DNA from 4 places in the Paenibacillus sp. TSA_86.1 genome. Region 3 is predicted to be linked to each of the others. Evidence: riboswitches for the same ligand, from Rfam matches in the RefSeq annotation. Region 3 holds a riboswitch; each other region holds the start of a gene.

Region 1 (3,110 bases), on a different contig from region 3:
GCCGCTGCTTGCGGATGTATGATTAATCCTGCTTCAATCAGATCCTCCCAATCAATTAGACTAGGTGCACCTTCATAGGACGTGTGTACACGGGCTAGCGCATGCCGAATGGCCTCCGGTGAAGCATTCTCTACCCCGATATCCCCTTTACGCGTCGCGTCTGCCTCTGGAATGAAAGCATGCTTGCAGCCAGGGATCCTGTTGGCAATAATTTTGCGGATACGTTCTCCCGCATGGTCCGGATCCGTCAGGATGATGACACCACGTCTTTCCTGAGCAAGTGCGATTCGCTTTAGAATACGCTGATTAATGGCAGAGCCACCGGTTTCGATTGTATCAGCCTCAACCGCCCGGCGAATCGCTACCGTGTCGTCACGACCCTCCACAACAATAACTTCTTTTATCATGTTCCATTTCTTCCTTTCTAACGCAAAAAGAAGAGGAATATCCTCTTCTCTGCCAAACGGCGGAGGAGACTGATTTCAGACCCCTCCGCCGCATATTCCGCATGAATCATTCATGCAACTATTTTATAGCATTCCCATTTCAAAGTAAAACGAATTTAGTTCGCTTCCGGCTTCACAGGACCAATTACATAAACCGTTTTGCCTTTTTTACGTCCGAAATTCAGGGCGTGCTTCACACTATCATAATAAACGTCAATTTTATTGCCTTTAATCGCGCCGCCTGTATCTTCCGCACGACGGAAGCCGAGGCCCTCGATGTAAACCCACCAGCCAATTGGAATGACCTTAGGATCAACTGCGATGGTGCGCCCTTCCGTTACACGAGTACCGGAAGCTGTTTTTGTGCCAATACCCGGCTCTTCAGAAGAGTAGGCTGTCATGGAAACATTTTTCAGCACTTTAGAATATTTAAAAGAATTCCCTGAGACCGTAATCAACTTGCTGCCCGAGGCAGATGTTTTCTTCGAGTTCGTTGTTACTGTTTTTGCGGCGGTTGAAGTTTTGGCTGATACCAATTGAACTTCAGGCTCCTTCACTACTGGCTTCGCCTTTGTACCTACCGCGATCACTTTATCTACACGATTGGCAGCAACCGTTTTGCCGACCATTTTTTTGGAGACGAGTTCTCCATCTTGAAATACCTTTTCGATATGCTGCACAATTGTGCCTTCCTTGCCTTTCACTACAACACGGTTATCCCCTTGGAACAAACTAGAGTCTGCCGTTTTAACAACTTTGTATGCAATCGGTTGTTTCACATCCACTGTATGCTTTGTTACACGCACTACACGAATCTTCATCTCCGCTTTGATTGCAGTTCCGAGCGCTGGATACACTTTATCATGATTTGCAACTTCAATACCTGATTGCTGAATTACATCTTGTACCGATGAATCGGTTGTATACAGAGTCTTGGTGTCTCCGTCTGCCGTGATGTTAACTGGAACGGCCCGCTCAATAACGATTCGGTCTCCGTCGGTAATTGCCCCATTCATGGGCATGGATACCTTGTCGTGAGGGCTGACTGCGATTGACTGCTCCTCCAACATTTCCTGAAGCATTCCTGTACGAGTCTCTACCACTTGAGCTTTGCCGTCAATAACCAGTGATACCTGCTTCCCGGCCTGACCGTAAACGACTAACAAGATCATGATTGTAAGCGCAATTGAGAATATCGCGATCAGTGCCATTTGACGCAAGTTCTCATGCTTCCACCGCAACGCGAAAGACTTACTGGATGATCGTGACTCATGGGTCTCTTCTGGTTGGAATATGCCCACTTCTCCGTCCTCCTTCATAGCCTCGCCGTCTAAAGTAATGCATGATGTCTTTGACGCGACTATACCAATTTTTCTACAGAACACAGATCAGAGGTAATGACCGGTTCTGCACCATGAACCCCTCTTCGCAACATGATGCCACCATCCTGAATACTTACCGTATGATGAGCCAGTTTCTTTTATTCAAAACAAAAAAAGCCAAAGAAAGAGTGTAAGAGACCCTTTCGTGGCTTCCGAATGATTTTGAATATCGGAAATTCATGCACGAGGTTGCCTCTCTTTTTCCGCTTGCGAGGTTAGCTGTCGGGTTCGGGCGAAAGAGAGCCGCCCTATCTTAGGTCACCCGCTCATGGCGGACGCCCTTGAATTCACCCCGAGACCCAAAGAAGAAATCAAATACGGCTTCGCAGAACGATGCGCTGCTTTTGGGTCAGCGAACGGTGCGCAACGGCTAGAATCACCGCTGTTTAAGCCCTATTGGTTCCCCCGCTCTCCGTTAACGGAGACTCAGCGAGATTGATTCATGAAAGTAATGTTGTTTTATCGGAAAGTGTCCCTTTGTTCATCCCCCGAACATCTGTCCAATTTTCCGCACAACAATTCACTGAAAAGATGATATCCTGTTTCGATGCATGTTGTAAAGCGCGGATCAAGTACGTTTTTCTAAATATTTGGTTAAAATATTGTAATATTCTTCGTTTATTTGATACAAAGGGCAAATTACCTCTCTATAACTCCCTTTTTCACCCGATTTACTCGTTTTCTTATCGAATCCCAAAACGTTCCATGGCATTTTTGGTGGTTATTGCAGCAATTTCCTCCACCGAAATGCCTTTAATTTCCGCAGCTGCCTCCGCAACCAGACGTACATGCGCTGTCTCATTTCGTTTTCCACGATAAGGATGAGGTGTAAGATAGGGGGAATCCGTCTCAAGGAAAAACCTGTCCATCGGAACCTTGGCGAGCACCTCTTTAGGCTGCTTGGCATTTTTGAATGTGATGGGTCCACCGAAGGACAGATGGAATCCTAAATCCAGGCACATTTTTGCCGTTTCCCAGCTACCTGAGAAGGAATGCATCACACCGCCGACCTCACCAGCTTTCTCTTCACGCAAAATACGCACAATATCCTCATGAGCATCCCGATTATGGATGACAATCGGCATATTCAGTTCTCGTGCCAATGCAATTTGTTGTCGTAATACGCGATGCTGTACCTCCTTAGGGGAAGTGTCCCAATGATAGTCTAGACCGATTTCACCGATCGCTACCACTTTTTCATGTTTGCACAATGACGCAATCCACTCCAGGTCACCCTCTTGCATCGTGATCGCATCTACCGGGTGCCATCCTACAGCCGCAT
Region 2 (3,110 bases), on a different contig from region 3:
ACAAATTGTGGCTCAAAATTGTTTCTTGGGCTATTGCCGCCATCATCGTTGTGCTGAATGTGTATTTGATTATCCAGACCATTATTCAGTTCTAACTTTTATAATGCCATAGTATACAAAAAGGCTGATGCGCCACGGTATCCTCATACCGGGCGTATCAGCCTTTTTGTGTTTTTATTTTGTGCTCCAGCCGCATATACCTCTATCTCGACCGGATCTAACCTTATGCTCATACAGATCTGCTCGTATCCCCATCAGGTATCAGCAATGGTAGCAGTTCATCCAGCGACTCGACCGTCCAGTCTGCACGCTCGTCATCCGAAAGCTCTGGTTGGAACCTTCCGTACCCTTGCAAAATACGAATCGTACGTAAGCCCAAACTACGCGCTGGCATGATATCATTATCGATTCGATCTCCGACCATAACCGCTTCTTCAGGAGCGCATCCTGCCTGCTTCAAAGCAACCGCATACAACTCCGGATCAGGCTTGGACACCCCTTCTTCTGCCGAACATGCCAGAACATCGACATACTTCCGAAGTCCGTAGCTCTCCAGCCTCGCTTCCGTTCCAGGGCTCTGATTGGCGATAATGCCGATTCGATAGTGCTGTGAAAGCTGCTCAAGCACCTTGGTTGCGGAAGGGAACGGCTGCTCCAGCTCTTTATGGAATTTCAGCTTGTCCTGAATCTGAACGCGGTGATCTTCATCATGAATATATGTGCGTATAGCAACTTTCATAGGCCACTGTTCATAATTGCGGTAACAGGTGGCAAACAGTTCGCGTACCGCTTCCATTTTCACTGGATACCCGTACGCACCGGCTTCTCGAACGAACTGCCCGATAATATCGTCTACCGGCTCCCATTCGTCCACCAGCGTATCCCCCACATCAAAAAACAACCACTTCAATCCGGCAATATCCGGCACGCCGATTCCTCCTTGTAAGCCGCAGGTCACCCCTGGCTTGCATACTGTATCCATAAAAAAAGAAGACCCACGACAAGCATGAGTCTCCTCAAATTCCGTTAGTCTGTACCTGCAATTATAGCAGGCACCTTACATCGGATCAATCACAAGCTGCTGACCTCAGCTTCCGGTTTATTGCAGCTATTAAGAAGAAAACCGACTTCCCCATTCAATGAATACACGATTTTGTCTGCACCCATGCCCCGATAAATCCCTTTAGGGTGACTCTGCTCGGTGATTACACATAAGGACTTCGATGTCCATGAGCGGCAAATCTGCAGGTAACGGCAGGTCAAATTCAGACTATTTTCAAAAATAAATACATTCCCTACACTACCCTGTGGCAAAAACCATTTCTCAGCCGCTGCCGTATTCATACGAATGACGTGTTCTACGCCAATCCGGCGAAGTTTGCGCTCCTCACCAGCACTGTTCGTCAGAACGGCAAAAGGCATTTTTTTGTACATCAGCAATTTAACAAATTTACGTCCAGCCTCATTCGGAGCCGTTACTAAAATCATCTCTGTATCCATCATTCGTTCCTCCCTTAGCGTGAAAAGACAACAAAAAAGAAGCGTGGGGACCAAGGCCTCCGAAACGCTTCTTAAATAATCCATGGCGAAAACGCCATGAACCAGCGTGCGGTTTGTTGCCTCTCCCTTTAACGCTTACGAGGTTAGCTGACGGATTCGGGCGCGAGAGTCGCCCTATTTCCGGCTGTCGCCAGAAAATTCACCCCATGGACGTATACTGCTGTAATACAATACAGCACATCCTTTTGGTTCCCCCGTTTTCCACCCACTACGAATGGAAACTCAGCGATTAAAACATCGTTCGTAAATCTTGAGTATAAGACCGATCGATATTATCGTTTGTTTCGTTTTTCATGTACAATTTAATTAAAATTCAAATTACGCTATGAATCATACACCCGTGCCATGATCATGTAAAGTGCAGCCAGATCACCGAATCGTCAGGTTTCCGGCAATAACCATTAAGAATAGCGCTTACAATGGGGTTATACGCTATCCACCTCTTCCAATCTAGCTATTTCTCATCCGCACAGAAATGGATCAATACAATTCCTACTCATTCGGGATTCAGGCCCCGTTGATGGTTATAACAACGTGAAACCAAAATAAGTTTTGCATTATTTAATTGTATAAAATATAATAAGCACATCAAGAATAATAAGATGGAGGCGATCCTCATGTCAGTCTATGATTTCAAAGTAAACACCCTCCGCGGGCAAGAGATTGAGATGTCCCAATATCGCGGGAAAGTGTTGTTAATTGTAAACACCGCAAGTCAATGCGGTCTCACCCCTCAATTCAAGGGCTTACAGGAGCTGCAAGACAAATTCCAGGATGCTCCGTTCGAAGTGCTTGGATTCCCAAGCAACCAGTTCGCGCAGGAAAAGGGCTCTTCTGACGATATTGCCGAGTTCTGCCAGATGAACTATGGCGTAAGCTTCCCTATGTTTGAAAAGATTGATGTCAATGGTTCCAGCGCTCACCCTCTCTTCCAGCATATCTCAAAAGAAGCACCAGGCTTGCTTGGCTCCAAAGCCATCAAATGGAACTTCACCAAATTCCTTGTCGATCAGGACGGTAAAGTTGTGAAGCGGTATGCACCGCAGACGACTCCGGACAAAATCGAAGAAGATATTCAGAAACTCCTCAAATAATCAAGGCTATACAAATATACAAACAGGCCATCCGACATCAAAGAGCAGACACTTTTGCTCAAGGCTAGAGGGTGGCTTGTTTGCTTTCTCGCATGAATTACATCCTCTATATTCTATATACTGTTCCCGACGATAAATACAAACAACGCAATCAAACAAAACGAAAAAGAAGCTCTCCATCACGGAAAGCTCCTCACATAACTCTTCATATAATGCGGTCGAGAGGACTCGAACCTCCACGGGCATACGCCCACTACCCCCTCAAGATAGCGTGTCTGCCATTCCACCACGACCGCATGTCGTAAATTATCGGCAACAGAATTGATTATACCGGATTCCCCTACAAAAGTAAAGCACTTTATTACTCTTTCTTCATCTTACAATAGTTTATCATTTAAGCTATGCACTTCCCTTTCTGGTTTGCCTATACTCTGCACAAAATCCAGTCATATTTCC
Region 3 (3,110 bases):
TGTAACCTTCAGTTGTAAAGCAGCCTTACGAGCAAGCCGCTCACACAACTCTTGTTCCTTATGCCCCGGGATATGCACCGTTGTCCCGCTAACCCGATCATGGTCCACATAAAATGTAGATACAGCTCCAATATGAGCTTTCCCACCAGTGACCAGAAATATCTTGTCCTGCCCTGCTTCAAAAACCTCTAAACGAATGGATTTCAAATCATATGTACTCATTCTCTTCCCACCTATCCTTTTCTTCTATATCTTATATGGTGAAATTATCGCTTTCATAACCTAATTGTGGCAATGAGACTTCTCACATCCGCATAAAAGAAGTGACCATAGGGCATACCATAGAGAACGTAATTTTGATAAAGGAGGCCGTTAAAATGAGTATACGCCTCGTCATGCTCGCACTCGTTACTGTCATATGTTCCGGATTTTATTCGGCCCCTACAGTTACTGCCTCTGATCCTGTTTCTGAGACTATATCACGCGGAATGTCTAATCCGAAGGATACACCGGCCTCTAGCTCAGATGCTAGAGAAGAACAGCTGACATTGGGTCAACTTCGGCAGAAGTATGCGGATACCTTCAAAACAAATGGCCCTTCCACCAAGCAAGTTGCGCTGACTTTTGATGATGTGCCAGATCCGAGGTTCACCCCTCAAGTGCTTGATGTTTTGAAAAAATATAAGGTTCGCGCAACCTTCTTTGTTGTAGGCAGCCGTGCGGAGAAACACCCGAATCTGGTGAAACGTATGGTAAAAGAAGGGCATATTGTAGGCAATCACAGCTATAATCATCCTGAATTCAGCAAGTTATCGATGACTGCCTTTCGCAGACAAATTTTACATACGGGAGATATTCTTCATCGCCTGACCGGATATACGCCTAAAATGATTCGTCCTCCTTACGGGGACATTAATGAGGAGCAGCTACGTTGGGCCGCCAAGCAGCACTACAGCATTGTGAACTGGAATGTGGATTCTCTGGATTGGAAAGGATTGTCCAAGGAAAGGGTAAAACATAATATTCTCTCTGCGGTGAAACCCGGCTCCATTGTATTGCAGCATGCTGGCGGCGGTACAGGATCGAACCTGCAAGGTACGGTAGAAGCTTTGCCTGAAGTTATCGAGGAATTGCGGAATCGAGGATATGAATTGGTCACGTTGGACGAAATGCTTAAATTGCCCAAAGAGAAACAATAATTGAAAGAAACAGGGTGCTCCTATGTGTAGTCATGATTCATTTTCGTCATGATAACACTAAAGAACACCCTGTTTCTATTTTTGCCTTTGATTATGTTTATAATGATTTCAACTTATGAGCCTCCATAATAATAAAAGGAAGCGTTATAGCTTTATTTTAAAATGTAAAGCTCAATATCCTGAAAACCAAACGAACTTACAAATGTCTTGCTTCCAGGGATGAAGATATCGATGCGATTTCCCTTAATTGCACTACCGGCATCCAGAGCCGTTGCTACGAAAGCCTGTTTCGGCAATCCTGGATGTGTATGTCCTGTCACCAAAACCTTAGTGCCAAAAGGAATAACTTTGGGATCTACCGCAATCGTACCCAATTCCAGCGGATTTCCAAAATAATCAACGGGCCCCCATCCACCATTCTCAGATGCATCAGCGGAATATGCAGTCGCTTTAACACTTAGTGTTTTGCTGTAGTCAAAAGTTTTCCCCCAAGCCTGTACAACTTTATTATCCGAACTTACGTCCAGACTTGCAGCTGTAACCGCCTTTTCCTGCGACTTCACTTGAACTGGGGCTGCTGCTTTGTTTTCGTTACCTGGGATGGTAATTTTCAAACCGCCATAGATGTTATAAGGTGAAATGTCTTTATTTGTTTTGATTAATGTGTTCATATCAACACCATATTGTTTGGATAAGGTGAAGAAGGTGTCCCCATCTTTAGCCACATGAACGGAATCCGCGTGAGCCGGAACGGCTTGAATGAATAGAATAGATGTAAGTAGTGCGATGGCAGTTTTGGCTAAACGTTTCTTGTTATACATGGTCTTCCTCCCTCATTATGCCTGCGAAGTTAGTTGTCGGATTCGGATGGAGGAGCCCACCCTATAGGCTTTACTTGACATATTGAAGCGTTATGTATTCCTAATTCACCCCAAGCAGTATGTTTATCCAATGAATAACATATCTGCATCGTTACGTCCCCCGCACTTCCACTTCGGAAGTTTCGGCAGCCTTCAATATATCACAATCTTGTAACCTTGAACTGTAGTAAATGTTTCCATTTGGCGTTTTGAAAACATATGCAGGTAACAAAAAAGTTACTTTTCCGATTCTATCTTTTTTTCAAACAACAAAAAGGCGTTACCGGATTTTTGGATCCGATAACGCCTTTTTTAACCTTATCCTATACATAGGGTAGAATGAATGAATTAAAGCACTTTGGCCAGAAAGTCTCGTGTACGCGAATGTTTCGGTGCTCCAAACACCTCATCAGGCTTACCTTCTTCGACAATAACTCCGCCGTCCATAAACAGAATCCGGTCACCAACCTCACGTGCAAAACCCATCTCATGAGTGACAATAACCATCGTCATTCCACCTTCAGCAAGACGTTTCATGACTTCCAACACCTCTCCGACCATCTCCGGGTCAAGAGCAGATGTAGGCTCGTCAAACAGCATGACATGCGGCTGCATCGCCAGTGCTCTTGCAATCGCAATCCGCTGCTTCTGTCCACCTGATAGCTGATTGGGATACGTATCTTTTTTGTCCGCTAAACCGACCGTTTTCAGAAGATCCTCAGCAATTTTGTTCGCTTCATCTGTCGATTGCTTTTTCACCTTGATTGGCGCAATCGTGATGTTCTGCTGAACCGTTTTGTGAGGAAACAGGTTGAAATGCTGAAACACCATCCCCATTTTCTCACGCGTAGCATTAATGTTGTGCTTTGGATCAGTGATCGAAACACCTTCAAAATCAATTTGCCCGGATGTAGGCTGCTCCAACAGATTCAGACAGCGCAGGAACGTACTTTTTCCCGAACCTGAAGGGCCAATAACCACGACGACCTCACCTTTTCCGATCGTTACGTCGATGCCCTTAAGCACATCGTTTTTGCCATAAGATTTGTGT
Region 4 (3,110 bases), on a different contig from region 3:
CGACAGCAAAGAGCACGCGCAGCGGTAAACTCTCAGTCGGGACATTTTTTCGAATGACATGACAGTCCAATACAGTCACGTGAGACCTAAATGACTTTTCATTTAGGTCTCTTTTTGTAAAGAAATTTGAGTATGGGAGTTAGAGACATGATTAGTGATACAGAGTTGGATGCCCTGCGTTTGTCAGGGGAGAAGGTAAGAGTAGTGCGGGACGAGCTGGAGTCTAATGACGTAACGGGTATCGTGGTTGCCTGGGATGATGGGCAAGTACTTATACGCAGGCAGAATCGCCGTGTTGTGAAGCTGGATCGGTCTTACCGTTATCAGTTGTTCAGTGAGCCTCGTCAAAGTGTTTTAAGTGAATAAATAACGGATTCACGTGACCGGAAATCTTCTCCAAAGAGAATATTTTCAACACCGAATGTTTGGAATTACCATCAAGGCTGGGCATAATTGCGACACAGGCGTGGGAAGATAGGTACAGTGGAAATAATCGCTGTGTTTACAGCCGAGAGGGTGTGCTGCAAGTCATGACATTGATGAATGATAAAGTTCATGCGTATAAGGATCAGATTGGCGCATTAAGCGATGTTCTCCCCGATGTGGTGAAATCATATCATGAGTTCACGGGTGAGTGCTTCCAGCCGGGTGTGCTTGATGCCAAGACCAAGCAGTTAATTGCGCTAGGTATCGGTTTGTTTGCTAATAATGAAGTCTGCACGTTCTATCATGTAGAAGAGGCACGTTCCAAGGGCGCGACCGATCAGGAGATCATGGAGACCGTAGCTGTCGCTGGTGCAGTGGGCGGCGGACATGCTCTGTCACAGGGAGCAATGAGGGTGCAGAAGGCGCTGCAGTAGTCTTACGATGTTACAATAAAAAGGAGGTTCCGGTTTAAACCGGAGCCTCCCTTTTATTGTAACTGCTTATGTGGATGTAGATCGGAATGGTTTCTTAGATTTTACCCAACATTTTGTTATACATAAATTGACCTGTAACGCGTCTTGCTGTCACATAACGATCATTGAAATAAGGGTTAGACAACTTGGTGATGCTGATACCTTTGCTAGTGGAAGCATGAGCAAATTGACCTCCGCCAATGTAAACGCCTGTATGTGAGATGCCTCTGCCCGTTGTGTTGAAAAATACCAGGTCTCCTGTACGAATGCTCGCTTTGGATATCGGAGTTCCTGCTTTGGCTTGTTGTTGCGACGTGCGTGGCAATTCAATGCTGTATTTGTTAAAAAGATATCTCATAAACCCGGAACAATCGAAGCCAGCCATGGTTGTGCCGCCCCACTTATACGGGATGCCTGTCATATTGTTAACCATTGTATTAATTGTACTTGCCTCTGTGCTTGTTGCTCCGGATGTAAATAGTACAGCAGCTCCAAAAATGGAAATAATCAGTTTTTTCAAAATCAATGTTCTCCCTTCGATGCCTACGGAGTTAGCTAAGGGTTCGGTAGAAGGTTCCCTATATTTCCTATGTATAAGAATAATTCACCCAAAATGGTTCCCCCGTTTTCAATCCTGAAACTCGGCAAATGAATAATTAAGTTTTTGTAACTATTTGAAACTATATTGCATAAATACGTAATTGTCAAACCTATTTAAAGCCCTTCTTTTAACGTCAATGTTAGCGGAATTATCGTTTTTAGTCATAATTATGTTTAAAAAGGGCTGAAAAGATTACAAAAAAGTCATTAGTGTTTCATGGGAGACAAGTGTGGATATTAAACAAGCTTGTCAAGAGCTAAAAGGGTACTCCTTTATGTTAAATTAAAGAAAATACATATAGGATGTTGCATATATTGACAAATGTTTGTTTATTGCATATCATACAATTATTAAATACAAAATTTGTATTTAAATTGTTTTCATTGGAATTATTATGAGGGAGTAATCAAATTTGTGAATTGGGGAGAGTGTTATTGAGTGAAAGCAAAAAAATTAGTAACATTTGTACTGGCATGTTCAATGGTGTTTTCCGTCGCGGGAATGGCCGTTCTTCCTGCACCAACCGTATCGGCGGCAGATGCCTCTGGTACAACAGCGAGTTTGTCCGATATTTTGAAAAATCAGCGCCCGGATGGTGGCTGGAGAAAAGATTATAGTCAGACGTCAGGTGAATGGGCTAAGTCAACAATTGATAATAAAGCTACATATTCAGAAATTAGAAGACTTGCAACTGAATTCAAGAAAACAAATGACCAGCGATACTCGGCTGCTGCAATCAAAGGCATTAATTTTTTGCTTAACATGCAATATTCCAATGGCGGCTGGCCACAAGTCTATCAAAGTTCCGGTTATCATAAACATATTACTTATAATGATGATGCAATGATTAATGTGATGTACATGCTCGATGAAGTCGCAGCACGTAAGGGGAACTTTTCCTTTATCGACAGTTCACTCGCAAATCGTAGTAAAAATGCGGTTTCTAAAGGAGTGGACGCCATCCTGAACACCCAGGTGGTATCCGGTGGGAAGTTAACGGCTTGGGGACAGCAGCATGATTCCAGTTCACTGAGACCTGCAGGAGCGAGAATCTATGAAGTGCCGTCACTGACGGCAGGTGAAAGTGTTAATATTGTGAAGTTTCTGAAAACAAGATCGGCTAATTCGAGAATCACTGCATCCATCAAAGGTGCCGAAGCTTGGTTTAACAAAGTGAAAATTACAGGATATCGGTATGAGCGTGGGAACGGGGACAGCCGAATCATTGCTGATTCGAGTGCATCACCGATCTGGGCGCGTTTCTATGAACTCGGTACGGACAAACCTATCTTTGTTGGACGTGATGGCGTCGTGAAATATAAGCTGAGTGATATTGAAAAGGAAAGAAGAGGCGGTTATGCATGGTACGGCAACTGGCCGTCCAAGCTGTAAAAGATCTTTTCTGGACAGTAGTGAATAACACATCACCAACGGTTATGTATAGCTTCATCACAGGCAAGCCCAAGGGGTGCGAACCGACTACGTATTCGGTTCGCACGTATTTGTTTATTTTTATGTATTGACAGGTCAAAGCACGCGTGATATATTATTTCTTGTCGCCGATAATAATTGGAGAGACAAAATATATGCGGTCGTGGCGGAATTGGCAG

Evidence for each region. A riboswitch is a leader RNA that binds a small molecule or an ion and turns the genes downstream of it on or off. The one in region 3 is predicted to bind cyclic di-AMP.
Region 1: it holds a riboswitch for cyclic di-AMP, as region 3 does, so the genes downstream of both, ACUTVW_RS25475 (ubiquitin-like domain-containing protein) here and ACUTVW_RS12730 (3D domain-containing protein) in region 3, are expected to answer to the same signal.
Region 2: it holds a riboswitch for cyclic di-AMP, as region 3 does, so the genes downstream of both, ACUTVW_RS01915 (hypothetical protein) here and ACUTVW_RS12730 (3D domain-containing protein) in region 3, are expected to answer to the same signal.
Region 4: it holds a riboswitch for cyclic di-AMP, as region 3 does, so the genes downstream of both, ACUTVW_RS05030 (C40 family peptidase) here and ACUTVW_RS12730 (3D domain-containing protein) in region 3, are expected to answer to the same signal.

The regions. Positions count from the first base shown of each region.
Region 1 is NZ_JBQZGE010000022.1:51,328-54,437, forward strand. It holds gene rnmV (ribonuclease M5) at 1-407, opposite strand, end outside; gene ACUTVW_RS25475 (ubiquitin-like domain-containing protein) at 563-1,747, opposite strand; cyclic di-AMP (ydaO/yuaA leader) riboswitch at 2,017-2,270, opposite strand; gene ACUTVW_RS25480 (TatD family hydrolase) at 2,512-3,110, opposite strand, start outside.
Region 2 is NZ_JBQZGE010000001.1:444,788-447,897, reverse strand. It holds gene ACUTVW_RS01925 (Nramp family divalent metal transporter) at 1-95, shown strand, start outside; gene ACUTVW_RS01920 (HAD family hydrolase) at 230-928, opposite strand; gene ACUTVW_RS01915 (hypothetical protein) at 1,072-1,503, opposite strand; cyclic di-AMP (ydaO/yuaA leader) riboswitch at 1,618-1,798, opposite strand; gene ACUTVW_RS01910 (glutathione peroxidase) at 2,178-2,654, shown strand; tRNA gene ACUTVW_RS01905 (tRNA-Leu) at 2,868-2,950, opposite strand.
Region 3 is NZ_JBQZGE010000004.1:340,678-343,787, reverse strand. It holds gene lpdD (prenylated flavin chaperone LpdD) at 1-222, opposite strand, end outside; gene ACUTVW_RS12735 (polysaccharide deacetylase family protein) at 378-1,199, shown strand; gene ACUTVW_RS12730 (3D domain-containing protein) at 1,352-2,020, opposite strand; cyclic di-AMP (ydaO/yuaA leader) riboswitch at 2,023-2,218, opposite strand; gene ACUTVW_RS12725 (amino acid ABC transporter ATP-binding protein) at 2,408-3,110, opposite strand, start outside.
Region 4 is NZ_JBQZGE010000001.1:1,078,661-1,081,770, forward strand. It holds gene ACUTVW_RS05015 (hypothetical protein) at 1-28, shown strand, start outside; gene ACUTVW_RS05020 (hypothetical protein) at 148-366, shown strand; gene ACUTVW_RS05025 (carboxymuconolactone decarboxylase family protein) at 531-860, shown strand; gene ACUTVW_RS05030 (C40 family peptidase) at 955-1,419, opposite strand; cyclic di-AMP (ydaO/yuaA leader) riboswitch at 1,425-1,556, opposite strand; gene pelA (pectate lyase) at 1,939-2,892, shown strand; tRNA gene ACUTVW_RS05040 (tRNA-Leu) at 3,089-3,110, shown strand, end outside.